Regions from separate parts of the Spartinivicinus ruber genome, predicted to be linked through region 2. Evidence: predicted binding sites of a transcription regulator. Region 2 holds the regulator's gene; each other region holds the start of a gene.
The links. The regulator FNR, encoded in region 2, switches genes on or off when oxygen is low (the NO sensors DNR and NnrR bind a similar motif). The targets are predictions, from matches to a motif close to TTGATNTANATCAA.

Region 1 (9,911 bases), 910 kb from region 2:
AAGGGGGTGGGGCGTTATCTGCCAAGTTTATTAAAAATGGAGCTGATGATTTTTTACGTAAGCCTTTTTATCATGAAGAGCTGCACTGTAGATTAATGCATAACTTAGAGGAAATGGAACTATTTGAAGCTGTTAAGGATGCTGCAAATCGTGATTATCTAACGGGGTTATTCAACAGGCGTTATTTTTTTCAGATGGCTGAGAAAGTATATGGAAATGCCCTGGAAAATAATAAACAACTTAGCTTGGCCATGTTAGATATCGATTATTTTAAAAAGATTAATGATAGTTATGGCCATGAAGCTGGCGACTATGTGTTAACTAAAGTGGCTGATGTATTAATGCAAAAATTCGCTCGTTTTACTGTTGCTAGGGTGGGTGGCGAAGAGTTTTGCATTTTATTTAATGGGCTTAATGCAGAAAAAAGTAAGCAATTACTGGATAGTTTTCGAAACCTTATTGCAGAACAGTCCTTAATAGTGAGAGATAATGTTCTAAGCATTACGTTTAGTATAGGTGTAACTGATAACTTATATAACTCGCTCAGCGATATGTTGGCCAAGGCGGACCAATGCTTATATCAGGCAAAGCAAGCTGGCAGAAACGTAGTGATAAAAGATTGAAAACTAGTAAGTCCTATAGGAGATAGTATTCTGCTACCTCCTTGATAATCAACCTTTATCATGCTTCTACAACAGCAAGTTTTCGTTTTGCTGGAGTTAGTTCGCGAATGTCATATTGCTTGGCTAATTGCATCACTAGATGCTGTTGACTTCGGTTACTGGCTACAGCTAAATCGATTTTAAAATAATCCTGTTTCTTATTTAGTTTTGCGTTGAAGTGTTTTATTTCAAAGCCGCGAACCCGACTGGTATTTAAAATTCGTTCTAAGCAACCAGGGGTGTTACGAGCGACCAATTGCAATTCATAGTAATTCATTGTTTGTACACTCCAGCATATTATCGTTAGGTACACCCGGTGGAACCAGTGGCCATACGTTGTCCTTGGGGTTGATGCATACATGCAAAAGAAAAGGCTTGGTTGCCTTGAGAAAAGCTTGCAAAGCGGGCTCTACTTCAGATGTTTGGGTAATACATTGAGCTGTTAAACCAAATGCTTGGGCTACTTTTACAAAATCAGGGTTATCTGATAAATCAACTTCGCTGTATCGTTCAGTAAAAAACAGGGTTTGCCATTGCCTAACCATGCCAAGCCGCTGGTTATCGATAATGATAATTTTAATGGGGAGTTGGTAACGAATAATGGTTGCCAGCTCTTGGATATTCATCATGAAAGAGCCATCTCCAGAAATATTGATAACTTGCGCACTGGGGTTAGCAAATTGGGCGCCAATCGCTGCTGGCAAACCATATCCCATGGTACCGAGGCCACTACTGCTGAGATGGTGGCGCGGATGAGTAAACTGGTAATGCTGTGCTACCCACATTTGGTGCTGACCAACATCACAACTGATAATGGTTTCTTCTGGAGATAGTTGTGCTAATCGATGAATTAACTGGGGAGCATAAATCGAAGGGGGATTTTCTGGATAGGTGAAAGCATATTGGCTTTTTAGTTGAGTGCACTGTTGTTGCCACTGAGCAATGTTAGCAGAGTAGGCTAATTGACTTAAGCTGTAATTGAGTTCGCCATGGATAATTACATCGGGTGTTTTGAGCTTACCAAATTCAGCTGCATCGATATCTAGGTGAATGATTTTTGCATTTTCTGCAAAGCTGTCCAGCTTACCTGTTACTCGGTCATCAAAGCGGGCACCAATACAAATCAGTAAATCACACTGTTGTACGGCTAAATTGGCTGCTTTGGTGCCATGCATGCCTAACATACCCAGATAATAAGGATCATCTGGTAGATGATTGCCAATGCCTTTCAAGGTAGTGACTGAGGGTATTCCTGAGTGGCATGCATAGTCTCTTAATGCTGCAACGGCGTTGCCCAACATAATACCACCACCACTATAAAGCACAGGTCGTTTTGCCTGTAGAATCAGTTGATTGGCTTCTTCTATGGTGCCGGTTCCTGCTGTAGGCAAACTGTTGTCTAGTGAGGGAAAGCCAACCAGTGGGGGTATTTTTGCCAATTGAATGTCTTTTGGTACGTCGATTAATACAGGACCAGGTCGCCCAGATAGGGCAATCTGCATGGCTTCTTGCAGCATTCTGGGTAATTCGCATGGAGTGCGCACTTGAAAGCTGTGTTTAACCACAGGCAAGGCCATGCCTAAAATATCGACTTCTTGAAAGGCATCCGTTCCAATCAAGGGGCTGGCAACTTGGCCTGTAATGGCCAGCATGGGGATAGAGTCCAAATGTGCATTGGCAATGCCTGTGAGTAGGTTGGTGGCGCCTGGGCCAGAGGTGGCTAAACAAACCCCTAAATTACCAGTGCTTCTGGCATATCCATCGGCAGCAAGAGCGGCACCTTGTTCGTGACGGCAAAGAACATGGTTGAGCTTGCTATCATAAAGCGCATCATAGACAGGCATGATTGCACCACCCGGATAGCCAAAAATGGTACTGATTCCTGCAGTTTCAAGGGCTTTAATAATATGCTGTGCGCCATTCATAGAGTCTGTTCACATCATTGTTGTTGCAAAAAAAAACCCCCGGCTCTTGCAAGTCGGGGGTTTTGGTATCTGGTAGCTTATTTAGTGGTTAGCCACGTGAACCCCCTCGCTGATGAATAATAATCATCACGAGTATCTTCACGATAATAGTTTTAGCAGCTAACAGGGCATTCATTACAAGCAAACTCATCAATTAAGTGTCTCGTCAGTCACACATCAAGCGAGTGACGTATATTTAAGCAGAGCTTTATCACGTGCTTCCTTTAATCAGAGCATAGTTTGATGGAAAAAACAAGAACTAATAGGTGCCTTTACTTGAAGTTGACCAGCATCAATAACTTGTTTGGTTATTTCCGTTATTCATAGCTTTATGGTTTGCTAATAAAAATAAGTGCTGTGTGATACTGCAAACAGAATCGTTTGTTTGCGGGAGTTAACGTAGCTGAAAAATTAGCTGGCGAGCTAAACAACAGATTACTAAACTTATTAATGAGTAATAGGGAGGAAAACAATGTTAAGGCATAAACACAGCCTAGTCGATGAGTTCCCCCAGTGTCGGGAGCAAATTAATAAACTAAAACATGAAAACCCCACCTTCGCCAAAATGGCAGCTGAATATCACATGCTTGATCACCAGCTATGTGGCTTAACGATGAGAGATATTCCGACAAGTGACGAAAATTATCTCTCATTGAAAAAGCGACGAGTTAAATTGAAGGATCAAATTTACGCTATGCTTGTTCATTAGTGAGTCAAGTGAAAGGGTAACGTTAAGTTACCCTTTCTTTTTTGTAGCTGTATAGTGTCGTCTTTCCGATAAAAAAACAAAACTCACTTGCTCTGGGTGATAACGTTGTATTAATAAAAATTAAGGCGTAATGAAAAATAAAAAAGTAATAATACTGATGTGCTATCCACAAGCTTTATATAATCCAGCTACGCTTATAACTAAGGAAAAATCTATATTATTGGGAGTGACATATTTATAGTTAGTATATAAAACTTAGTAGTAAAGCAGTAAAAAAGGTGTAATAAAATGAAATGGGCGCTTGTTGGTGATAAAGATACGAGGGGGAATGTAATTGTTGAAGGTAGCCCAAATCATAGGGAAAGTGGTAAGCCAGTTGCGCGGGTTGGCGATAAACTGAGTGATGGAAGTGTTATTATAACAGGGCACCCTTTTATCAAAATAGATGATCGGCCTGTGGCTATTACAGGTAGTGATGTCAGCAATGGTAATAAGCTGGTGGAAGGCTCCTCAATCACTCAGTTATAAAAAAAATATAACTTCTCGCTTAATATTATTAGCCTTTTTATTTTGCATATGCCTATTATGTTTTTTTGTTAACGATACTCACATTGAGTAGACTTTGCAAAGGATGTATATTAAAAAATATACAGTATCGTCAAAGCGAATGCTATCTAGGAGCGGCCGTCAAGTGACTAAGCTCTATGAGTTAATTGATTTGGGTGAATGCAGTTAATTGATCCTATATAAACTGCATATTACCACCAACCTGGTGATCAGCGATGACAACAAACCCTAAAAATCATTCGCGAAGAGTATAGGTAGCTTGTCTTTAGTGTGTAGTAGTTGAGTATGACAGATAAATTGATTGATGTACCAATACCGCAGGAACAACGTGCCTATCCTCGTAAAGAGGTTAACTGGCAAGCAGCTATCAAAGGAACTGATCATAACGAAGAAGCTATTTCTGCTGTAGCTGTTAATATTTCTATACAAGGAGTAATGATAGCAACCCCAGTCAGTTTTCAAGTTAAGCAAAAATTATCAATCATGATTAAGGCTCATCATTTAAATAACCAGCTAATAATTTATGCTATAGCTGAGGTAAGGCATGTGATTGCTAGGAAAAACGATTATCATGTTGGGCTGCAATTTAAACGAATACAGCCACTTGCAAAGAAATTTATTTATAGATTTGTAGGAAATGCAATTTAATTAATAAATTACACGCATACTCTCATAGAGTTATCCTAATAATTCATTAACTTCATCTAGAGGCTTACTGTTGCTATAAATACAATTGTAATAGACACAACTATAGGCAAAGCAAAGCATAATGGTAATACCTAATACTAGTAATCGACATTTTTTGAATTTTCTAGCTTGGATAAATTAATATTACTATCTTTTTCAATAAGAAATGTACGGTACTGCTGAATAAATGTGGTTTGAGTAAAAAATCTTTAACCCTTCCATATCTCCCTTGCACACCGTTATTATAAAGCTATAAGTAAAAGTATTTAATTCTTCTAAATATCTTCACTGGGAAGATACTCTTTGATAATATCGACGACGTCTTAAGTTTGTTGACGTTTAATCTAAAATGGATGCTAGTGCTTAATCACTCGAATCATGGAAGAATAATGAAAATACTTAAATACCTTACCATAGCTATTTCAATGATCTTACCAATTCAGTCGTTTGCAACTCATACTGAACTTGAGATATTTAACGACTCAGACGAAGGTGTGGATATTCAAGTTCATGGCTATTTCACAGGTAATATAACCCCTGCTGAAATGGAAAGTAGTATGCTGTGGTCTAGTTTAATTGAAATGTGTAATGAAGGTATTTCAAATACGGTTTCAAACTCAGCAAGCCTATGTGCTGCTGAGGTGTATTTATCTCCTAACTCCATAGATCAAAAGGCTTTGGGTGTAATACTTATTAATTTAATCAGAGGTAATATTATTATTGTTCGTCAAAGACCTGAATTGACTGGCTATAAAATAGTATCCTATGGTAATGGACAATTATTAATTGAAAACAACAGTAACTAAAAAGCTGATATAAACTTAGTTAGCTAGGGTGTTGAAGTACATAGCGGGCTGAAAGGTGAGATGTAAACAAATATGTTGAATTATGTCTAACATACAAAACCTAAATATTGATCAGTGATATGATGCCAACATTATTCAAACTTATACAATACTGTTTATGCATAACAATACTGTCAATTACGCCTCTATGGGCCTAGACGCAGCATGCAGTGTTGATTGCTTTTAGTATTATGCAAAAATTACTTGTTCATTTTTCGGTTGTAACTTCGCTTAATTCTTGAATAAATTTGTTACTCTTTCTAAATAGAGATATATGGAATGGAAAACAATTTTTTAATCGTACCATTGAAGAGAAGTTTGTTTTCTTCTCTGACTGATGCTGAGCTCATTGAATCTAATGCCAAGTGGATGGAGGTTGATTTAAAGCCTGGTTATCCGTGTCGAGTATCTTTAGAAGACGCAGACATTGGGGAAAGAATTCTCGCTATTAATTATTGCCATCATTCGGTAGATACACCCTATAAGGCCTCAGGCCCAATATTTGTTAGAGAAAACGCCTTAACAGCTAACCTGTCAATAAATGAAGTTCCTATGATGCTTCGCCATAGACTATTATCTTTACGTGCATATAATGACCAAGGGATGATGGTAGATGCTCATATCACGGAAGGCGTAAATTTAGATACAACTATCAATGAAGTATTTATAGAGCCTTGTATCGAATATATACAAATCCATAATGCCAAACCTGGCTGTTTCAATTGCACGGTAGTTAGAGCATAACGAATATAGTCACAGGACAAAAAAACGCTCTCAAAATTAGTTGCTTCAATTTTGAATCAACTGTTAATCCAAATAGCGGATTCCTTAGTGAATGTGGGTCGGTTTATGTGGAATCTGGGTTCGATGGTTATTACTGTCGCTGGCAAAATAAATAATTTTATCGAGGCGACTATTGGCTGGAAAAATATCGCTGCTGTTGTGGCTGCATTAATTGGGGTGAAATTAGTCGGTGCGGTATTAGCTGCAGGTGCTGCGCTAATGACGATTATTCCAGCCATTAAAGCCATGGGCTTAGCGATGATGGCCAATCCGATTGGTTTAATTATTAAACTCATTGCTGTTGGCACTACGTTGATTCATACCAGCTGGAGTACGGTTTCTACTTTTTTAGGGGATACCTTTGATGCTATTGTTAATGCTTGTAGTGATGCATTTGAAATAATTAAAAAATACTTTCTCAACTTCACGCCGCTCGGTTATATCGTTTCCAACTGGGAGGGTATCAGTGATTTTTTTAGTAACCTTTGGGATGAAATTAACCAGGCGTTTGATGGTGGAGTAACAGGTATTGCCAAAAGCTTTTTAAGTTATTCCCCTTTAGGGTTAATAAGGTAATTTACCCATACCCGCCAAAGGTACCAAGTTATCAGTTGCCATCCAGAATATTCATATGGGTGATTTTATTATTGATGGGGTGTCACTCTCTGGCCCTCCTAACCAAATGACCATTCAGGCCAAAGGTGCCAACCTTCGTGATCAACTCCGTAGCCCTAAATCACGTTCCTGGCATCAAAAAAAGCTGGTAGATATTGTAACCACCGTGGCTAATGACAATGGGTTGAAGCCTAAAATTGCAGAAGTATTTACGCCTATTGTCATTGATCACATAGACCAGACAGAAGAATCTGATATTAATTTTTTAAGTCGCATTGCGTTAGATCATGGGGCGATTGTTAAGCCGATGATGGAACATTTAGTGTTTGTTGAGCGAGGGAAAACCAAAACAGCCACCGGTAAACAATTGTCAGCAATAACAATTTCTAAAATTAATAAATGGAATTTAAAAGCCCCTGACAGGCAATATTATAAAAGTGTGATGGCTAAATATCATAGTGCTGAAGGTGGCAAGACAGAGCATGTTAAGGTTGGTAATGGCGAACCGACCTATACTATTAAAATTGTATATCCAACCAAGGAAGCAGCCCAAGCCAGCGCCAAAGTCAAGCTAAGTGGCTTAAATTATACAGAAGCCAGTTTAAGTATAACTGTAGTGGGTAACCCTAAGTTAATAGCTGAGTGGCCTGTGATTATTCAAGGTGTAAGGGCTGGTGTTGATTGTAGGTGGGTGGTGAAGCAGGCCAAGCATTCGGTAAGTGCTTCGAGGTATATAACGAGTGTTAGTTTAATTAATTGAAGTATAAAGGGAATTATACGTCAGCATGACGCAATATATTACGTCACTACAACGTAATGTATTACGTCATAGTGACGTTCATTAATAGTTATGTTTTAGGATGGAAATGGTTTCAACAGATAGTTTAATACAGGCTTCTAGTGATATTTCAGATGCTTTTTTCGAAAAAAAGTATTTCACTACAATTCACAGTTTAGAGACTGGGGATGAGGGTATGTATTCATTATTTGTTGTGGAACTCAAATACCCACTTCCTCCAAGTGCGGAAGTTCAATTTGCACTGCTTTGGAAATCTATTGAAGAGTATGAATTCTCCGAAGACTACTATGAGAAAATGTCATCTAGAGAAAAGCAAGATAGCTTGTTTAGCTGCTTCACAGAGTTTCTTAACGGTTGTGATTTTCGTGTAACTACTGATTCTGATACAGAAAGAACAAATGAAATAATAAATGAATGCCAATCATTGGTTTTAGAAAATCCCGAAAAAATGGCTTGGGGAAAGGATCATAAAGTTGGCTATTACAAAAATGGTAAGTTCGTGAGTTCCCGGCTACCTAAGGAGCTTATTAACAAGGTAAGCCTTCCAGGAACTGTCGCAACAGATGATTGGAATGATTACATGGTAATATTTGAATCAAAGAGAGCCCTTTCCCTATTTTATTGGTTTACAGGTGCTTAGTTAGTACGATAAACATAACAAGTTGTTCAAGGTGACGCCTGGCGGCGCACCTTACCAAGGCGTTATGCCAGTCGTTCCAAGCTTCTATGCCGATCATTCCATGCTCCTAAAGGTAATTTATGTACATATTTGGGAAAATAAGACAACTGAGTGAACTGAAAACCGTTACTCAGTCAAGAAAAATTGAAAGATCTTCAGTTTCAATGTTGTGCATTGATGATCAGGGTCGGTGTTTGTCAACGTAGTTGTCGTGTTATCTTCTTATCTTCATCGAGCTATCTCAAAACGTGAGGCATAATAAATATTAATAATCAATTTAGGGCTAATTATTAATAACACAGACAACACCCATTGCTCCTTCTGGTGGACGCCTTGCGATGCAAAGCATCCATCCTCAGCAGCTTCAATTAAAGAGGGGAGTTGCACAGTTTTAAATGGATATTAACGAGTTTGATTTCTCTCAGGGTTTAAGTGGACTTCATCTGCCAACTCCCAGTTTCGTATATTCCCACTCCATCGGTTAGGGGAAGCTGCTTTAGCTTGCTCATAAACCTGTTTCCGCCGGCTTAAAATAACTAGGTCTTCACCTGTATGGCGTTGTACCGGTGTTACAAACTTTAATCCACTATGCTGATGCTCATGGTTATACCAATGAACAAATTGATCAACCCACCGTTGAGCGCTTTCTAATGAGGTAAACCCTTGGTGAGGGAAATCTGGTCGGTATTTAGTGGTCTTAAATATGGACTCTGCATAAGCATTGTCATTGCTAACTCGCGGTCGACTATAAGAAGGCTCAATACCAAGTTCAGCGAGTTTGACTTGTAAAGCGCTTCCCTTCATTGGACTCCCATTATCTGAATGTAATATCAGGGGCTGCTGGTGAATTTTATGGAGATTTTCCCGCCAGAAGGCTTTCTGTATTAAGTCTGCCGCTAGGCTACTACGCTCACAATCGTGCACCTCCCAGCCAACCACCTTGCGGCTGAAAACATCAAGGATCAAATACAGGTAAAAAAAGATGCCGGTGACGGGACCTGGCAACCAAGTGATATCCCAGCACCAAAGTTGATTAGGGCCTGTCGCCGTGTGGGTGGTTTTCGGTTTGGGTTGACGAGATTGGGTCTTCCCTCGATGGGTTGATAACCCTTCTGCCCGCATGAGCCGATAAAAGCTGGCTTCACTGGCAATATACTCACCTTGATCTGCTAATTTAGGCACAATCTGAGAAGGTGGGAGGTCAGCAAACTCCGGTGAATTCAGCGTTTCTCGCATCTGTTGATGAACATTGGGAGGCAGCTTATTAGGCGGCAATGGACGCTGTGCAGTGGTGCGGCCATCCGGTTGTAGCTCACCGCCTTGCTGCCACCGTTGATAAGTGCGCGGGGTTAACCCTAATACTTCACAGGCCTTAAATTGCCGAGCCCCTGCAGTTGTGGCTTCCCCAATTAACTGAACTGTTTGTTGCCTATCCGCATACGACGTTAGGCTTCCTCGTCCGGTCCCCAGATTGACTGAGCTTTTTTTTGAAGGACTAACAGGGCCGCGGCTTCGGCCAGTGCTTTTTCTTTTCGCTTTAGCTCTTTTTCAAGTTGTTGGCACCGCTGCTTTTCCACTTGCAAGCTTTTCTTTAGCTCCTG
Region 2 (9,911 bases):
CACTACAAGGCATTGCCGATCTGCACCAATGGTTTTTACGCTGGGTCAGTTTTATTGTGGCGACACCTGTAGTGTTTTATTCAGCCAAGCCCTTTTTCCAAGCCGCCTGGCGCGACCTTAACACTCGTCAGCTCAGCATGGATGTGCCCATTGCTTTGGCCATTGGTGGGGCCTATGCAGCAAGCAGTTGGGCCATGCTAACCAATAGTGGCGAAGTCTATTTTGACTCGGTATGTATGTTTACCTTCTTTCTGCTGCTAGGAAGGTTTGTTGAGTTCAGTGCCCGCCAGCGAGCTCATCTCAGTGGTTATCGGCTGAATCAACTATTGCCTGATCAAGTAACCATTATCAGCAACGGTAAAGAAGCCATTATCCCATTAACCCTGCTTAAACCAGCTGACACTCTTCTGGTCAAGCCTGGTGCAACCGTCCCAGCTGATGGAATTATTCAAGCAGGTCAAACCACGATTAACGAAGCTGCACTTACTGGCGAGTTTTTACCAGAGCCCCGTCAAATAGGTGATCAGGTGATTGCGGGTAGCATTAATGTTGATCAGCCCATTCAGGTAAAGGTCATGAATACAGGGCCTGAGACTCAGCTAGCCTGTATTGAGCAGCTGTTAACCCAAGCCCAACAGGATAAGCCCCCCATTGCCTTACTAGCCAACAAAGTCGCCCATTACTTTGTAGCAGGGGTACTGGTTATTGCCAGCTTAGTGTTTTTGAGCTGGTGGCAATTCGCCCCAGAAAATGCGCTATGGATTACTTTATCCGTGCTAGTGGTGACCTGCCCCTGCGCTTTATCATTGGCAACGCCAACTGCTTTAACGGCTGCCACCTATGCTTTGCAACAACAAGGTTTTCTAATTACCAAAGGGCATTTACTGGAAGGCCTAACCACTATCAACCATGTTGTGTTTGATAAAACCGGCACGCTCACCTCTGGGCAGTTCAGTCTTATTCAGGTAGTACCGATTGTTGATATCAGTATTGATCAAGCTACTAAACTAGCAACATCTTTAGAAACACACTCTGAACACCCAATAGCCAAAGCCTTCCCTGCTACGCCTTCTTATCAAGCTGAACATATTGAGAATACTCCTGGCCAGGGCATTAGTGGCTCAATTAATGATGCAGTTTACCGTATTGGAATTACTAGCTATGCCTGGCCGAATAGAACTATTTCACCACCAACCACAAATGGCCATTGGCTGTTATTAGCCAACACCGAACAGCCGATAGCCTGGTTTGAAGTCAGTGATAGTTTGCGTGTAGATGCCACCGACACAGTAGCAGCTTTACTGCAACAAGGGTTCAAGCTGTCGTTACTAACGGGGGATCGCTCTGTCCAAGCAGCCAATACAGCTCAAGCATTAGGCATTCAAAACCTTCAGCAAGGAGCCTCTCCGGAAGATAAACTGGCTTATATTAAGGTATTGCAAAGTCAAGGTGATAAGGTATTAATGGTAGGAGATGGGGTAAACGATGCTCCTGTGCTTGCTACGGCGGATGTTTCTATTGCCATGGGCTCAGCAACTGATTTAGCGAAAACCTCTGCCGATGGGGTTTTACTCAATGGTAAACTTGCCACGTTACTACTTGCCTTCACTAAGGCACAGAAAACCCAGCAAATTATTCGTGGCAATTTAATCTGGGCACTTACTTATAATTTAGTGGCACTACCTTTAGCGGCTCTAGGGTTGATCCCACCCTGGGCGGCAGCTATAGGGATGACCAGTAGTTCGTTAGTTGTGGTGCTGAATGCTTTAAGGTTAAATACGAAACTGACTACACCATCCCCCAAAATCGCTCCCCAAGTAACCTGGAATAGTCAGCACTCCCACAAAACCAAAGCAGGCATGTGATTATGGAATCAATTTATTTACTTATTCCCATTGCCTTATTGTTTGTTGCCATCGGCGTGTGGATTTTTTTCTGGGCAGTGGATAGTGGCCAGTTTGACGACTTAGAAAGCCCAGCCCACAGTATTTTGTTTGATGATGAACCTCGCTCTAACCCTCAACAACAAGAGGACAATCAGCCCTCATCAGAAAATAGCAAACAGCCCACGTCTGATTCTGATAAGCAGCAATGAGTATTGAGTTAACCCAACTAACCAGCGCTTTTCTACTGGGCTTACTGGGTGGAGCCCACTGTTTAGGCATGTGTGGAGGGATTATGGCAGCGATAAGCCTCCACTTACCAGAACAGAAAAAACTACCGGTGCTACTGAGTTATAACACTGGGCGTATCACCAGCTATACCTTAGCAGGCATGTTAGTGGGCAGTTTAGGTTGGTCTATTCAACAGCTTGGCCCTACTGCCAATCAAGGGCTCCGATGGATAGCTGGAATTTTATTGATTTTAATGGCCTGCTATATCGCTAACTGGTGGAAAGCACTGACCTGGATAGAGAAGGCGGGACAGCACCTATGGCGACACATTCAGCCGTTAACCAAACCCTTTTTACCTGCATCTACTGTTAAACAAGGGTTTTGTTTAGGCATTTTATGGGGTTGGCTACCCTGTGGCTTAATTTACAGTGCCCTCACCTGGTCAGCGGCCAGTGGCAATACCCTAAATGGCGGGTTGCTGATGTTGGGGTTTGGCTTAGGCACTCTCCCCACGGTTCTCGCTACAGGCTTTTTTGCTGATGTATTAAAGCAGTTTATTGCTCACCATCTCACCCGCACCATTGCGGCAATTATTATGATTGGCTTTGGGTTATGGACCATTCCTGGCCCCCACCAAACGCTGTTAATGCCAAGCCATGAGAGTCATGCCCATCATCATTAAATACTGAAAGCAAAAGCTAGTAGATATTGGGTAATAGTGAATTATATTGAGCCCTATACCTGCTATTCAGACAGGCCTTTGACCCACGTCAATTCTTTTCAGCCCTACCACTTTACACTGTTAATCTGCATCAACAGAAACAGGTCAAATTTATGTTAGGACCTCTTAAGTGGCAGTCCTCGCTCATCGAGCGATACAATCAGCAAGGCCCACGTTATACCTCATACCCAACAGCCGTCGAGTTTTCAGAGGCGTTTGCCCCTGAACACTATTTACAGGCACTTGCTAAAATTAAGCAGCAACAAACACCACTTTCGCTTTATGTTCATGTCCCCTTTTGCGCCAGTGTTTGTTATTACTGTGGCTGCAATAAAATAATTACCAAAAACCGGCAAAAAGCCCTGCCCTACTTAGCTGCTATAGAAAAAGAAATTCAATTAGTTTCTAAACAGCTGGGCTGTAAGCCCATTGTTGAGCAACTCCACTGGGGCGGTGGTACCCCCACCTTCTTAACACACGAACAAACCATTCAACTCTTTAAATTACTGGAACAGCACTTTCAGCTAGCAGATGATTTTGATGGGGATTATTCAATTGAAATTGATCCAAGAGAAGCGGACTGGCCAACCATGGGACTGCTCCGCTCACTAGGATTTAATAGAATTAGTTTGGGTATTCAGGACTTTAACCCAACAGTACAAAAAGCCGTTAACCGATTACAGTCTGAAGCAGAAACCGAAGCTATTTTTGAAGCAGCTCGAGCCTTAATGTTTAAGTCCATTAATGTGGATTTAATTTATGGCCTACCTTTCCAAACTACTAAGAGTTTTCTCGAAACACTGGATAAAGTGGTTCAACTCGCCCCTGACCGGCTGTCAATATTTAATTACGCCCATTTGCCTCACCGTTTTAAACCACAACGACGGATTAAAGCTGAAAATTTACCTTCAGCTAAAGAAAAGCTCAGTATTTTGCAGCACACTATTGAGCACTTACAGGCAGCTGGTTATCACTACATTGGTATGGATCATTTTGCACTACCTGACGACAAGCTGGCTATTGCCCAAAATAAAGGCGAGTTACATCGTAATTTCCAAGGCTACACCACCCATGGCCACTGCAGCTTAATTGGGCTGGGGGTATCCTCCATTAGTCAGCTAGGAGATAATTACTGTCAGAACCATACATCAGTAGAAGACTATATCCAGTCGCTGGAAAAACATAACCAGTTGCCTATTAAGCGTGGAATCCAATTAAACCAGGATGATTTACTCAGACGGTCAATTATTCAACAGTTAATCTGCCACTTTCATGTTGACTTGGCTAAATATTGTCAGCCATTAAATATTAATTGGCATAGTTATTTTCAAGATGAACTAACTCAGTTACACCCCATGGCAAGCGATGGTTTGGTCACTATTGATGATAGCAAGATTACTATCACTGATAGCGGCAGATTGTTAGTGAGAAATATTTGCATGGTTTTTGATAGCTACTTAGCCAAGAACCAACCAAGCAACTTATTTTCTAAAGTGATTTAGTTGCATCAATAATTAGCTTGTCGCTAACAGGGTGCGCCCCTACAATAAATCAAAATGTATCCGTTAGCATGGAATACCCACTTCTAGCGTTTGAGGCCTCAGCATAACAATGATTGCAAAAGTAAAACCCATTAACCAAGTCGCCTGCAAAGATTGTATACTCAGCACTCTTTGCCTGCCTATTGCGTTAAAAATAGAAGATATTGATACGCTGGATAGCATTATCAAACGAGGCAAACCATTACGCAAAGGTGAACACTTATTTTTCCAGGGTGACTCTTTTCACTCAATTTATGCTGTCCGCTCTGGAGCCCTAAAAACTTACACCACCACTGATGATGGTATTGAACAAATTACCGGCTTTCAGTTACCCAGTGAGCTGGTTGGTCTTAGTGGTCTTGATGATGAGCACTACCCAGTGTCAGCCCAAGCAGTGGAAACCACTATGGTTTGTGAGATTCCCTTCGAGAAGCTGGATGAGCTAGCCAGTACCCTACCTGAGCTACGACGTAAATTAATGCAAATTATGAGTAAGGAAATTCGGGAAGATCAGCAAATGATGTTATTGCTCAGCAAAAAGACTGCTGACGAACGCATTGCAACATTCCTACTCAACTTAGCAGCTCGCTTCCGTCGACGCGGTTTTTCCTCACAAGCCTTTAGACTCCCTATGTCTCGCAATGAAATGGGTAATTATCTAGGCCTAGCAGTTGAAACTGTCAGCCGGGTCTTCACGCGTTTCCAAAAAAATGGCTTAATCGATGCGAATGGTAAGGAAATTCAAATTAAGGACTCCATGGCTATCTGCTCCTTAGCCGGAGGTAAGTCTGTTGATCAACCCAATGGAACCAATGACTCACTAGTAGGTTAATTTCATCAGCACACTAAGGCTTCCGCGAAAAGTTATCAGGTGATCAGTTAAATATCCTATACTGCCAATTTGCGGCAGCCTGCAAGGGCAGCGTCGATACACCATCATATGGAAAACAACAATGATTTTTGATGAGTACTATATCAAGTCACTGATCCGCAATATTACTGACTGGCCTACCCCAGGTGTTGTATTTCGCGATATTACCCCATTGTATCAGTCTCCCAAAGCACAGCGGATGGTAGTTGATAGCTTTATTCAACGCTATGTTGATGCTGAAATTACTCATATTGGCGCCATGGAAGCACGAGGCTTTTTACTGGGTTCTGTTATTGCCTATGAATTAAACAAGCCTTTGGTGCTATTTCGAAAACAAGGCAAGCTTCCAACCAAAACCATCGCTGAAGAATATGACATTGAATATGGCAAAGCAGTTTTGGAAGTTCAAGAAGATGCTTTTGGCAATGATGCCAGCATCCTCTTAGTTGATGATTTGATTGCCACCGGGGGTACCCTGCTTGCCGCCGCCGCCTTAACCCGTCGATTGGGAGGGAGTGTCTACGAAGCAGCTGCTATTGTTGACTTACCTGACTTAGGAGGCAGTCAAAAGCTTCAAGACTCTGATATTCCTATCTATACACTTTGTGCTTTTGCTAAAGATTAACCGTTTACCCAGTGCCCTTCTTTGCTTATTAACTGGGTGCTGGGTTATTTCTAAATGTCCTTCTTCGCCATTTAAATGACATTAGTGTCAGCTATTTGATCAAATTGCAAGTTGATTTACTGCACAGGCCTTTATTTCATTATTATATCTGTATTAAGACAGGCAATAATAACCGCTACTTTTGCAACAAATCAGTTTCAAAAAAAACGGATTTTTAGCTTCTTTTCTTGTAAAGCAAACCAATAACTTGAATATTTCAGTCTAAACTAACCGTAGAATATAAAATAAACCTGCTTTTTAAAATGAATATAATGATGCAAGCAGGTTGAGTAGGCCCATTCTGGTCAAAAAAATGCATCAAAGACTAATAGGAATAAATGTAGGGAAAATGAGAGTTGAGTGATGGGCATTTGTGCAGAAGAACTTAGACATTATGTAGTTCAACCAACGTTAAGGCAGTTACAAGTCAAACATTGTTTAGCCGAAAATTTGCTAATGGGGACAGCCGCTCAAGAAAGTGGGCTAGGATTCTACCTAAGACCAAAAACATACCACTCTTATGGTATTTATTGTATTACCCCACTCATGCATAAAAATATTTGGGATAAGTATTTGGTTACCCAACCTGAACTAGCAAGCCAAGTAAGAGGCCTCGCAAGCCAGCATGAATTTTTAGAAAATCCTCATCAAGAACTAGCAACAAATCTCAGTTATGCGACTGCCATAGCATGGATGGTTTATCAACGAGTGCCCAATTTTCCAACAAAAGGCGACCCGTCCAATTTAGGATTATTAGCAAAATGTTGGCGCCGTTACTATCACGGCAAGCCCCGGGCATCAATGGATGATTTCATCCAAAATTATCATCAGTATATACTTGGTACTCCACAAGCCGCCTGAAAATTTACCACAGCAACTGTTGAATTTTTTTATAGTTACTAACAGGCAAAGGCAACTTGTTTATTTATCACATTTTATTCTAAAAACCAGATTAACTGCTTACTAGCGTATAATAGCTCTTGACTCAGTAATTGGCTGGGTTAGTTAGACAATTGTTCTGCACACTGAATACACAAGTCTGTATAGGGCATCACTTTTAGTCGAGCGGGTGCGATCTCTTGACCACACTGGCTACAGAATAAATATTCTTCACTATCAATACGCACCAATGCGCGCTGAACTTTCATCAACTCAGACAAGGTTTCATTCCCCAGAGCATCAACTACCTCATCATTTTCGCGCTCTTGTGCCTGCTCTGACCAATCTCTACTGGTTGGCTTGACTGCATCACGTTTCAACCGAGATAGTCGCTGTTCCAACTCCACTTGCTTTGCCTGTAACTGGCGTTTAATGTCTTCATATAAAGTCATGCAGTGCCTCATCACTTAAGCATTGTTAAAAGGCGTTATTGTTTTAATGGTCTACATCTCTATCTAACTATAGCGTTTTCTAACGCCCCTATTGTTTGGGCAAGCAATATCGGTAAAAAGTTTGCTTACCCTTCCCTTATCGACATACTTTATTCTCATTAACCCTATGCTCAGGTATAATCAGCCCCCCATTACTGAGTGCCTTTAGCAGTACAATGTCTATGCAAAACCCAAAATCTGACAGACTCACCCTCAACAAGCTACAAAAGCGATTACGTCGAGAAGTAGGCCGGGCCATTGCTGACTTCAATATGATTGAAGACGGTGACAAAGTAATGTGCTGCTTGTCAGGTGGTAAGGATAGCTATACGTTGCTGGATATCTTACTCAACCTGCAGCAACATGCGCCCATCAGCTTTTCCATTATTGCAGTCAATCTTGACCAAAAGCAGCCAGGCTTTCCTGAAGATGTACTGCCGAATTATTTGAGTACGCTCAATATCGACTACTTAATTGTTGAGGAAGACACCTATAGTATTGTCAAAGAAAAGGTACCTGAAGGAAAAACCACCTGTGCATTATGCTCAAGGTTAAGGCGCGGCATTTTATATAGTACTGCTAAAAAACTGGGTGCTACTAAGATCGCCCTGGGTCATCATCGCGATGACATGATTGAGACCCTATTATTAAACATGTTTTATGGCGGAAAGATGAAAGCTATGCCAGCCAAGCTGGTTTCTGATGATGGTCAGCATATGGTCATTCGCCCCTTGGCTTACAGCCGCGAAAAAAACATTGCTAAATATGCCAATTTGAAAAACTTTCCGATTATTCCCTGCAACCTGTGTGGCTCTCAAGAAAACCTACAACGTAAACAGATCAAGGCTATGTTAAACCAGTGGGACCGTCAGTTCCCTGGCCGCATTGAGAGTATGTTTCGTGCCATGCAAAATATTGTACCTTCACATATGGTTGATACAGGACTATTTGACTTTCAATCACTGGCAACCCAGGACCAGCCGTTTGTAGATGGTGATCAGGCCTTTGACCCACCAAACATTGATTATCAAGCAAATATTCCAAGCGAAAACATGGAAGAAGATGCAGCTATTGTAAAGCTTATTTCTCTGTAACTAGTTCGTTTCAAGCATAACAAACAGCTTACTCAGGCTGGCATGTATCATTTGACCAGCCTGGCCTAACGCTGTTTTTTAATTCACCTTGTTTAAGTTCCAATCATATTGATAGCTTATATTACCTTGATATTGCGCTAACTGTTGATGCAGTGCAGGTTTGGCATATTGTTGTAAGTGCTTTATCACAGCAGCTTCATTAGCCCCGAAGTCTACCTGGTACCAATCATATATTTTCGACAGAATAAGCTCGCCTTTAGTAAAGGAAACTCCTTTGGTTTGATTAATAAACCGTTTCGCAGCTGCTTTTAACACCTGTTGTTGATTGGCTGCAGTTAAAGCTTGACTAGCCAAATCAGGGCAACCAAAGCTGGCACAATTCACTACATAATGAATCCGAGGGTCTTGCCAAATAGGTCTGAGAATACGGTGTTCGATATCATTCAATGTAACTGCTTGTCCTGCAATCTGAATAATCTCATCATCCCAAGGTCCAAAACTGAAAAGCCCTTTACCCAATTTTTTAATTGAGCTAACAGGATAGTTATTCAACACCAACTGTACAGTTAGTGCATTATATAAGTTAACCCAGTAAGCAAATTGTTGCTGTTTATTGTAATCACGTGGGTCAATACCACTTAGCTGTTTAATATAGTTATTCAACTGTTGTTTATGGGTGGCCGTCACTTTTTCATAATTAATTAAATGCCCCTTTGAACTTGTCACTAAATAGCGATCTAACAGCTGCTGCCATGGTTGATGGTTGATCTCAGCCCTATTCTGCTCATTACTGGTTTGCCAAAAACCCCACAAATCAGCTTTTGGCGCAGCATAAGTATAGGGAGCTTGATAAGCTATCAATATGCATATTCCCCACAATAAAGGCAACACCCAACGTTTAATGACTAACATTTAACAACCTCCTAGCAGGCTTTCTTACTCTTTAAGTAAAGGAAAGGGGAAACAGTGAATTTTCTTTCAATTTCACACTAAAGAGATGTTTCCTTCATAACTGGCAGTCATATAAAAAGGGAAAAAGCTTAATAATTTTTAAAAATGCTATTCTTAAGTCCTGAAAAATATAATAAAGCCAGTGACCCGCCAAGTTGATTTATTTATACTGAGCCTGTTAACTGGATTTAACATAAGTCAATTAAAGCAATAAAAACTAATAAAAAATAAACTAACAATAACAAGGTACGAAAAGTAGCAATTTCCAATAATTCCATAGTAGCAGCTAAGTATTCATGTATTGAAAGAACTGACCACTTAGGTGAGATGCCTTTAGCAGCTGAATTAACGCGAAATAAACTACTTTTCACCCGTCAAACAAGTGAACATATGCAGCAACCAGTTACAGGCTCTGCTAAATGCACACTTTATATGACGATTAAAGCCAAGGAGGTAACACAAGTGCTGTTAAACCACATTTGGGGTCTATTTACGATGCCCCAACAAGAATGGCAGCTGATCCGCAGTGAGTCCAGCTCTGTCAGTAAAGTCTATCTTACTCATGTTTTGTTACTTGCAGCTATC
Region 3 (9,911 bases), 1.5 Mb from region 2:
GCCAGTAATCACAGAGTAAGTTGCTATTCATTTTGTATCTTATTAGATAATACGCCTATCAAAATAGATATTTATATTACGAGCGTTATATAAATCGTAGATAATAAGTTGTTTTAAATCAATGTGTTATGATTTTTTTGAGTTTTTGGCATGATCCATGCCTTGTACGAGTATATGTAAAAGTTTGTTGCTAACTACTTTCTCGATCGTTGGATGTTAATTATGTCATACGAAGTTATTCATCAGAAAGGTTTGTCTCCTATTAAAGCCTGGACTTGTGGTTTGCCTTTTGAAGAAGAGGCTAAGCAACAGTTATGTAATATTGCCAGCCTGCCTTTTATTCATAAGTGGGTAGCAGTAATGCCTGATGTTCATTTAGGTAAAGGGGCTACTATTGGTAGTGTGGTACCTACTTTTGGTGCAGTTATTCCTGCCGCAGTAGGTGTTGATATTGGTTGCGGTATGATGGCCGTTAAAACCAGTTTAGTAGCTGCTGATTTACCTGATAATTTGTACGGCATCCGTCATGCAATTGAGGTGGCGGTGCCCCATGGCCGTTCAGCACGAGCCAGAAGAGGCAGGGATAAAGGGGCTTGGAATACCATACCAGATGATGTGGCTCATGCCTGGCAGCCTTTAAAAAAACCTTTTGAATTATTAGCTGAGCAGCACCATGTATTGCAGCAAACCAACAACCTTAACCATCTGGGTACTTTAGGTACGGGTAACCACTTTATTGAAGTCTGTTTAGATGAGGCTGGCAGTGTTTGGTTTATGTTGCATAGTGGCTCAAGAGGAGTCGGTAATCGAATAGGTACTTATTTTATTGAAAAAGCTAAAAAAGAAATGGAGCGTTGGCAAATTCAATTACCCGACCAAGATTTAGCTTACTTGCCGGAAGGTAGCGAATTATTTGGTCAATATTTATCGGCGGTTGAATGGGCTCAGATGTTTGCATTTACTAATCGTCAAGTGATGATGAAACGAGTGATTTATGCCGTTCAGCAAACACTTCAGAGACAGTTTTCTGCAGAGTTAATGGCGGTGAACTGTCATCATAATTATGTTTCTAGAGAACATCATTATGGTAAGGATGTGTTAGTTACTCGAAAAGGTGCGGTTTCTGCAAAAGAAGGGCAATTGGGGATTATTCCAGGCAGCATGGGGGCAAAATCCTTTATTGTAAGAGGGTTAGGTAACCCAGAAAGTTTTCATAGCTGTAGCCATGGCGCAGGCCGGGTAATGTCGCGAACCAAAGCTAAAAAGCTGGTAACACTGGCAGAGCATGAAGCAGCCACTAAAGATGTCGAGTGTCGTAAAGATAAGGATGTTATTGATGAAACACCAGCAGCTTACAAACCCATTGAAAAGGTCATGAAAGCTCAGGAAGACCTGGTGGAAATAGTGCATACTCTAAAACAAGTGGTGTGTGTGAAGGGATAAAGGAGTAGCAAAAAATAGGGTGGTAACATAGTTTTTTATAATGCCACCTAGTTTTTTGGGTTATTAAGCTTTTTAACTATTAATTTTTAGCAATAAATGGCTTTGAGTGGTACGTATTTAATTAAAATGACTTTTTGTTAGTGTGTTGTAAATGTTTTGATACGGTTGACAGGGGTCATTTATTATTAGGTTAATTGGCTGTTATGATGCCTTGTGAAATAATAATGGGCAAATGTACTTCAATTGTTTTATAAGGAAATACCCCATGCTACGTCAAAAATATATATTGACTGCTTTGTTGTTTATTGTTGGACACATTATGGTGGGGCAGGTAACAGCGGGGCAACAATGTTCTCTGTCTAGTCAGGGTTCTGCACGTTTGATTGTGATGTTTAAAACCTTGAAAGATCGGCAAAGCCCACAGGCCTTAGATTATGTTGCTGGTGTGGTAGGTCAGCAGCAGTTGCAAATTGTTCGCCCATTTCAAGAGAATGGATTAATTATTTGTGTGGCTGCTTCAAACCAAGCCGAGCTTGAAAACACAATTAGCAGTCTACAACAGCTACATTATATTAAATATGTAGAGGTAGACCAGCTAATGAAACCTATCAAGCCCAGTCCATTAGGTATAAATTAAACAGTGGGAACGGTGAAATAAAAAATAGCACCGCCCTCGGGGTTGTTTTCAAACCGCAATTTACCTCCATGAGTCGATATAATCGACTCGCAGACGGATAAACCAATCCCCATACCGTAGCTTTTAGTGGTAAAGAAGGGTTGAAACAGCTTATCAGCAGCGTCTTCTGTTAGCCCGTGGCCACGGTCAATAACGGATACTTTGACAAATTGATGGGATTTGTCCAGCTCTGTTTTAACCCAAACACCTATATCACGAGTTTCTCGGTCACGCATTGCTTCCATACCATTGCGGATTAAGTTAAGGGCAACCTGTTGTATTTGTACCGGGTCAGCTTCTATTAATGGCAATTCATCAGCAAGATCCAGGTGAATTTCCATGTTGTTATTGCGAGCATCAACTTCTGCCAGCTTAACCACATCGCTAATTAATTTATTGCAATCAACTTTTTCTAAGCAATGGGCAGGTTTTTTCACAAAGCTGCGGATGCGTGCAATAATATCTCCTGCTCTTCTGGCTTGCGTGCCAATTTTTTCCAAGGCTTCAGAGAGCGACTCTTTATTTAACGGATCACGCTGAATCATCCGATTGCACACTTGGGCATAATTACAAATGGCGGTGAGTGGTTGGTTAACTTCATGGGCAAACCCTGCAGCCATTTCGCCCATGGTGCTTAACCTTGATACATGAGTAAGGCGTTCTTTTTGTTCTTGCAGTTCGTCCAAGGCTTTTTGCAGGGCTTCTTCATTTTGTTTACGTTCAGTAATGTCTTTAAACACTACAACAGCACCTGAAGGCTGGCGATCTGTTTTGATTGGCGTAACAGAATAGGTAACTGGGAAGTGATAACCATCGTGGTGCCAAAATAAGTCTTCTTCAATATGTTGCTCTGAGCCGTCTTGTAACGTTTTCAAAATTGGAACCGTCTTCGGGTCATTAGGTTTAAGCAGAATATTGATTAACTCTTGGCCAATTAGTTTATCTTCGGCAAACCCTGTCATGCGGTTTGCTGCTGCATTGACAAAAGTGATGCAGCCTTTTTGATCCAAACCAAAAATCCCTTCTGTCATTGCTTCCAATATTCGCTGGTTATCGGCTTCTAGCTGTTTGTTTCGTTCAGAAAGAGCACGTTCCAGGCGATGAATTTTCAGCTGTGTGGCAACCCGTGCCAATACTTCTTCAGGCTGAAATGGCTTAGAAATGAAGTCAACTGCACCCAGGTTTAGCCCTTTTACCTTGTCTTTGGTTTCATCAAGGGCAGATAGAAAAATAACGGTAATGCCGTTGGTTTCCGGGTCGCCTTTTAATTGGCGACAAACTTCATAACCATCGATCCCTGGCATCATGATGTCTAATAAAATCAGTGCAGGTTTGTTTTTTTGAGCAATTTTAAGAGCGCTTTCACCATTTTTAGCCACAAGTAGCTTGTAGCCCCGGCCGTTTAGCGTTTGTAGTAATAGCTGTAAATTGGTGGGGTTATCATCAACCAATAATATTTTATCTTCAGCGATATCTCGCTCTGTAGGCACACTATTTGGGTCAGTTGCAGTCATAAAAAGCCATCATTCCTGTAATTCATTGGCTACGTAGCCCGAATATGTCATCAAACGACAGTCATTTTACTTTATTTCCCGCCAGCCTTGGCATCATCAAGGCTGGCGGGAAATAAAGCAATGTTGTTTAGCCAGAATGCCCAGATTCTTTGATATCTGATGAAATATTCGGCTGGTGGTACAGCCTGCCAATCAGTATCCCCAAAAGGTTTTCTTGGTTATAGGATGTATCACTAGACAAATTGTGCGCCATGACTAAGGAAGACTGCAACCACTTAAGGGGTAAAATGTTTGCTACTTTCTGTCAAAACGGCAACATTAGCGGTTAAGAGTTTTGTAAAGATGGCTATTAGGCCCAGATTGCCAGGTGAATACTTTGAGGCTCAGCCAGTTTGGGTTAATAGTTAACTTGTCGAAACAACTTCAATTGCTAGAAAATTTACAACGGGTTGCTGTATTAGGTAGTACCAGGTTGGTGTTATCAAATATACTGTTTCATTTATCATGGCTGTTTGCTACCCACTATAGTTGCACCAAAGTTATGTGATGTACACCAGCTGTTGGGTGGTTGACAGAAAGGCTATGGTTAGCATTAATTGGCTAGCCTATAGCTTTTCAAAAAATAATAAAGCTGGGTGTTCGAGATACTAGGTTATTTCACTGTAAGCCTATTAATAAGCTGCTTCAGGATAATTTAAGTTGGTTTATGAAAGTATTAGTATTTGGTGGCTCAGGTCAGGTGGGGCAGGAGTTATGTCAGCAACTGACAGAGCATGGGATTGTTTTTAAAGCGCCTAGCCACAAGGCTTTGGATATTGCTGATGATAAACAAGTTGCAGAGTTGATCGCACGTTATCAACCAACCATGGTAGTAAATGCTGTGGGTTATCGAGATTTGGTTAAGGCTGAGTCAGAGCCTTCCAAGTGCTTTGCGATTAATCGAGATGCGGCTGCCAGTATGGCTGCCATCTGTAGCAAACATAATATTACTTTAATCCATCTGTCGTCTTACTTGGTTTTTGATGGTGCTAAAACAGAGCCTTACACTGAAAAAGATACTGCTAACCCGCAAGGAGTTTTAGCTGGCAGCTTATGGCAAGGGGAGCAGTTAATTAGAGAACGCTGCTCCCGTCATATTATCTTACGTTTAGGCTGGGTGGTGAGTGCCAGGCGATATAATCTGGTTAATACAATTTTGTCCCAGTTGAAGCAAAATCAAGAGGTGTGGGTGGCATCAGACCGCTTAGGAAACCCAACCCCTGCAGTGGATGTGGCTGCAGTCATTATTGCAATTCTTTACCAGCTTGACTGCGAAGCAGAAGTCTTCGGCACTTATCACTATGGTGGTGTAGAGCCAGTAGCTGAAAGCAAGTTTGCTGAAGTATTGCTCAATGATGCTATGCAATATGATGAGTTACCCTCTGAAAAGCTGTTAGTAAAAGAATGTAATCAGCTGGATTATCTACCTAGCCATTTAAATGCACGTTTGTCTGTTAACAAAATCAGAGACACCTTTGGTATTCATGCAAAGGCATGGCGGCCTGCGATTGCGAAGATAGTGAAAGGGTTTTATGTGTAGTAAAGAAAAAGTATGGAGCAATAGGGTATTTGCTCACCGTTCGATCTTGAAGGGCCCTCCATGGTCCCTCAAGAACTAAAAAAGCAGTGACCAAGCTAAAACTTATAACCTAGTCCCACCATATAGACCCAGGGGTCTAACTCAACATCCACTTTTGCTTTGGTATTGCCTACTTTAAAGTTTGCTTCCGTATCAATATCGAGATACCAAACACTGGCATTTACCAGCAGATTATCAGTTAGTTTGTAATCAACACCTGCTTCGAAGGCAACTCCCCAAGAGTCCTCCAGGTCCAGACTATTGTAGCCTTGTGCTTTACGTTTGCTGGTAAATTCTTCATCAAAGAAAGTGGTGTAGTTAACCCCTGCACCTACATATGGCTGTAGGTCAGCCTTGGTGTCATTGAAGTAATATTGCACAGTTAATGTAGGTGGTAAGTGTTTTATATCAGCAAGTGAGCCATTATCAGGACTGCTCTTTAAATCCAGGGTATGCTCAAACGGTGTAGCGGCTAATAAACCAATTCCAATATGGTCGGTTAACATATAAGTGCCAGTTAACCCTAGTTGGGTATTGCTATCGACGCCAACAGTCCAGCCGGTATCAGCTCCACCTGCTTTTACATTACCGCTATCCTCATTGGGATTAACTGTTGCTGCACCAGCTCTGACGATAAAATCCCCTTCTTGATAAGCCATTACCCCCTGACTAAGGGATAAGCCTAAAGCCACAGTGGCAAATACAGCAATAGGTGTACGCATAAAAAATGACCTCATTATTCCTTACTTACGGCAACAAAGCGTTTATCGGAATATTAATTGGAGAGTCGTGTGACAATATTGAGTTATATCAATAATGAATGGAGTACTTTGTAAATTAGATGCTTTTAGGTAGTTTTACTTATTATGTCCCTTTGAGTATATTAATAAATACCCTTTGAGATGTTTAGCGAATTAAGATGGCAATAAAAATAACAGGTAAAGTAGGCAGTTTATCAGTGGACTTGTCAATAGAAGCCACTGATGATTTAAAAATGCTTATTGCTGAATTAAGTCATCTTACTCGGGAGGCTAATCCAACCTCAGAACCGCCTAGTGAATCTGTTTGCCAGTCATTGAAGAGTAAGGGAGTTCGTGAGGCTAAAACGCCCAAACAAAAGAATTTCTTTGAAAAGTCATTGGATTTTATCTGGCAGAAACAAACGGTTACCAATTACCAGCTCATTGATTTTCTTGCTGACAGTGGTGCAGAGGATGCGGAAATAAAGCGGACCATGATGCGGCTTAAACACAGTCATTTAATTCAATTGGAAACCATTGCAGGCCCTGGACAAAGTAGTTATTTAAAGTTCCATTGGCGTGGCTAACTTATTTAGCCACTGCAACTTCTTGATCGCTTGAGTTAATTTGAAACTGGTTGATAATTTCATGAATTTCCCTGATTAGCTCAAATAAAGAGGTGCTGGTTTGATTGGTTTCATCAGCTCTTACATCGCCTTCTTTGGCTAAATGGTTAATGGTTGATAAATCAGCTTCAATGGTATGGGTAACATCTTTATAGTTATTTAGCTGGTTACAACTTAATTGGGTGAGTTCAGTAATACTTTCAACATTATCTGAAATTCTATTTAAAGACTCGCCCATTTGTTTCGCTTGGTTCACACTGGCACTTGCATTAGTTGCACCTTGCTCCATTGCGCGGGCTGCTTTGATTGCGCCTGCTTGAATTTTATCAATCATTTGTTTTATTCGTTCTGTGGAGTTGGAGGCCCGTTGAGCTAACTCCCTTACCTCTTCAGCTACTACAGCAAAACCCCTACCATGCTCACCGGCTCGTGCTGCTTCAATACTGGCATTTAATGCTAATAAATTGGTTTGGTCTGAAATATCATTAATAGTGTCAGAAATTTGTGATATTTCATTAGAGTCATTTTTTAGCTCGTGAATAATCTTAGCCGCCTCAATCACATCGTTAGATAAGGTTTCGATAGCTGTGGTTGCTGAGTCTACAATGTCTCTATTTTGATTGGCCTCTTCACAAACGCTTAAGGTTTTTTCATAGATTTCGTTAGCGTATTCAGTAACCTGATCGGTCATATTAACCATTTCTTGTACAGTGTTTAATACTTTGTCGGAATTATAGGTTTGGTCCTTGGCAGACTTATGGAGGCTTGAACAAGTACTGCTTAAAGACTCACCGGTTTGGTTTAATTTGGCAGATGCGCCATTCAGATAGCTGACGGTTTTATAATAAGACTCGATGAGAGTATTAAATGCTTGGGCAATTTCGCCTGCATCACTCCCTTGTTCGAACGGTACACGGGTGGTCAGGTTACCTTCACCACCTTCTGATTTAGGTAAGACTGACTTCATGGCTTGTTTAATTTCAATTAAACCAGTTGTTGTGCCATGCTCAAATACATTAAGCCCAACTCGTTCGGCTTCTTCAGGTACACGAAGAAATTTCATATAGCGCATAATGCCGAATAAAATGGCTCCGGTACCAAATCCCCAGATAAATACGGCAATTACGCCTTGCGCTTGAACAAAAAACTGTTCCCATCTGTTGGCTATTGGGAGAGCCCCATCAGCTGCTACAAAAGCTAAAATAAGGGTGCCCCAGGCACCGCAAAAACCATGGGCTGCGACAACATTAACTGGGTCATCAATGCGTAATCCTTTGACCAACCACCACTCAAATGCATAGACGACAATACCTGCCGAAAAACCAATAAATACAGCACCAAGTGGATTAACCACTGCGCAGCCAGCTGTAATAGCAACCAGGCCCCCAATAATGCCATTTAATAATCGAGCGATGTAAATTTCTCCGCCATGTAATACTAGGGAGATTAAAAAGCTAGCTATTCCACCAGCGGCTGCAGCTAAACAAGTATTAAGAATGATTTTGGCAATATCCGTTGTTGCGGCTAAGGTACTTCCCCCATTAAAACCAAACCAGCCAAACCATAAAATCAATACCCCGATAACGGCCATTACTTGGTTATGGCCTTGCATTCTGACGGTTCTACCATCAGGGTTAAATCGACCAAGCCTGGGTCCTAAAATCCAGGCGCCTGCTAAACCTACCCAACCACCTAACGAATGGACAACCGTTGAACCTGCAAAATCAACCATGTTTTTTTCTGCCAGCCAACCACCTTCCCCCCAAATCCAGTGGCCAGATACTGGGTAAATAAATGCGCAAATGGCAATAGTAATAACCATGTAAGCAAGAAATCGAATTCGCTCTGCAACAGCGCCAGATACAATAGTGGCTGCAGTACCAGCAAAAGTAACTTGAAACACGAAAAAGGCAAAATCCATGGGTTTGCTAGCTTCTGATAAAGCAAAGTTACTACTGCCAAACCAGCCCCCGGCACTATCACCAAACATAACAGCAAATCCCACCATCCAGAACACTACGGTGGCAACGGTAAAGTCAGTAACGTTCTTTAGGGCAACATTAATAGTATTTTTAGCGCGGGTCAGCCCTGACTCTAAAGCGGCAAAACCCGCTTGCATTAGAAAAACTAAAGCAGCGGCTACCATTAGCCATAGAATATCGAGGGTTTGCTGAAGTTCAGCAAGATCTGCTGTTGACATAATAATGTACTACTTATTTTACTGGTGTGTTTCAAGAGTAAATATAGGAAAGGAATAAAATTATACAACTTGGTATGGGTACTTTATTCCGATAAACGCCTGAAATGCTTTAAAAGAATGTGTCGTCAAGCTAGGGGCGAACATCAAATCGCCCCAAAAAGTATGTTGGAAACATCCTAAGAATGGATTAGCTTATTTGCGCTCCCACAAGCCGATAAATTGAACTCGTTTGGTTAAAAGTCGTTTAGGCCAGCCATCACAGCCAACCGGATGTTTTAACTCGATCAATTTAAAGCCTGCTTTATCAAAAATTTTTAGCCATTCCCATTTATGCTGATAGTGCAGTGTACTATTGGTTTGAAGTTTCCGGTTACCTCTCATATCCTCCAAGGCTATTAGGAACCAGCTGGGTAAGTGACTGTATGTGTAATCTTTGATTAAACAATAACGTTGGGTTAAGCGTAGAATATCCCACAAAGTTTCTTTAGGGTCTTTGGAGTGATGTAGCACATCAACTGCACAGGTTAATTCAAACGACTGATTAGGCAGAGGTGCCATTCGGCCGTTGTATAAAATAGCATTACGACTTACCGGGTGGTGTTGGCGCCAGCGCAGCATAGCTACATCATCAGTTATCCCATTTTGTAGTAATCCTTGGCCAAACCATTCATCGCCATTACTGAATTCGAGTGCATTGTTAAATGGACTGAGTGGTTTAAGTAATTGATTACATAGTTTGAGGGTGTTGATTTCATGAGGGCTAAGCCGCCTGGCAAAAAGCGGGGCGGGTGCCCTAACTTGATTTGCAGACATATTATTTAGGTCCTATCCAGTGGTTATAAAATTTGGCACAACTACAAAGAAAAAAGCTCCTGGTAGTAAAACTAATCAGGCAGCAAGTAATGAAAAGTTATATCCTTCGTGAATGAGTTATCCATTCACATTGGTTATAAGAGTTGCAATGTGATTTTTATTGTCGTTAAGCAGTCTAATCGATAGATATGGAAATATGTTGTCATCAAATAGCTGGGACTAGTTTATGAGTGTCGATCATAATGATTATGCAAATTGAACTTTAATTTAAAAATTATTTC

Region 1: a site for FNR is predicted at 2,909-2,922, ahead of G4Y78_RS20995 (YdcH family protein). Genes of this name have one in related genera too.
Region 3: a site for FNR is predicted at 6,052-6,065, ahead of G4Y78_RS23545 (OmpW family outer membrane protein). Genes of this name have one in related genera too.

The regions. Positions count from the first base shown of each region.
Region 1 covers NZ_CP048878.1:4,608,366-4,618,276, reverse strand. Annotated here, with positions in the region: gene G4Y78_RS21010 (diguanylate cyclase) at 1-623, shown strand, start outside; gene G4Y78_RS21005 (ACT domain-containing protein) at 682-939, opposite strand; gene ilvG (acetolactate synthase 2 catalytic subunit) at 926-2,587, opposite strand; gene G4Y78_RS20995 (YdcH family protein) at 3,099-3,335, shown strand; gene G4Y78_RS20990 (PAAR domain-containing protein) at 3,624-3,863, shown strand; gene G4Y78_RS20985 (PilZ domain-containing protein) at 4,188-4,550, shown strand; gene G4Y78_RS20980 (hypothetical protein) at 4,979-5,395, shown strand; gene G4Y78_RS20975 (DUF1203 domain-containing protein) at 5,753-6,178, shown strand; gene G4Y78_RS20970 (hypothetical protein) at 6,230-6,793, shown strand; gene G4Y78_RS20965 (contractile injection system protein, VgrG/Pvc8 family) at 6,849-7,592, shown strand; gene G4Y78_RS20960 (hypothetical protein) at 7,699-8,271, shown strand; partial or broken gene G4Y78_RS20955 (IS3 family transposase) at 8,713-9,911, opposite strand, start outside.
Region 2 covers NZ_CP048878.1:3,695,770-3,705,680, forward strand. Annotated here, with positions in the region: gene G4Y78_RS16855 (heavy metal translocating P-type ATPase) at 1-1,865, shown strand, start outside; gene ccoS (cbb3-type cytochrome oxidase assembly protein CcoS) at 1,868-2,095, shown strand; gene G4Y78_RS16865 (sulfite exporter TauE/SafE family protein) at 2,092-2,796, shown strand; gene hemN (oxygen-independent coproporphyrinogen III oxidase) at 2,949-4,337, shown strand; gene fnr (fumarate/nitrate reduction transcriptional regulator Fnr) at 4,447-5,208, shown strand; gene G4Y78_RS16880 (adenine phosphoribosyltransferase) at 5,330-5,872, shown strand; gene G4Y78_RS16885 (hypothetical protein) at 6,272-6,772, shown strand; gene G4Y78_RS16890 (TraR/DksA family transcriptional regulator) at 6,913-7,242, opposite strand; gene ttcA (tRNA 2-thiocytidine(32) synthetase TtcA) at 7,458-8,375, shown strand; gene G4Y78_RS16900 (DUF547 domain-containing protein) at 8,454-9,287, opposite strand; gene G4Y78_RS16905 (Yip1 family protein) at 9,717-9,911, shown strand, end outside.
Region 3 covers NZ_CP048878.1:5,183,699-5,193,609, reverse strand. Annotated here, with positions in the region: gene G4Y78_RS23570 (HD domain-containing protein) at 1-31, opposite strand, end outside; gene G4Y78_RS23565 (RtcB family protein) at 223-1,443, shown strand; gene G4Y78_RS23560 (hypothetical protein) at 1,709-2,080, shown strand; gene G4Y78_RS23555 (ATP-binding response regulator) at 2,077-3,633, opposite strand; gene G4Y78_RS23550 (SDR family oxidoreductase) at 4,340-5,212, shown strand; gene G4Y78_RS23545 (OmpW family outer membrane protein) at 5,308-5,973, opposite strand; gene G4Y78_RS23540 (hypothetical protein) at 6,171-6,578, shown strand; gene amt (ammonium transporter) at 6,580-8,817, opposite strand; gene G4Y78_RS23530 (hypothetical protein) at 9,010-9,630, opposite strand.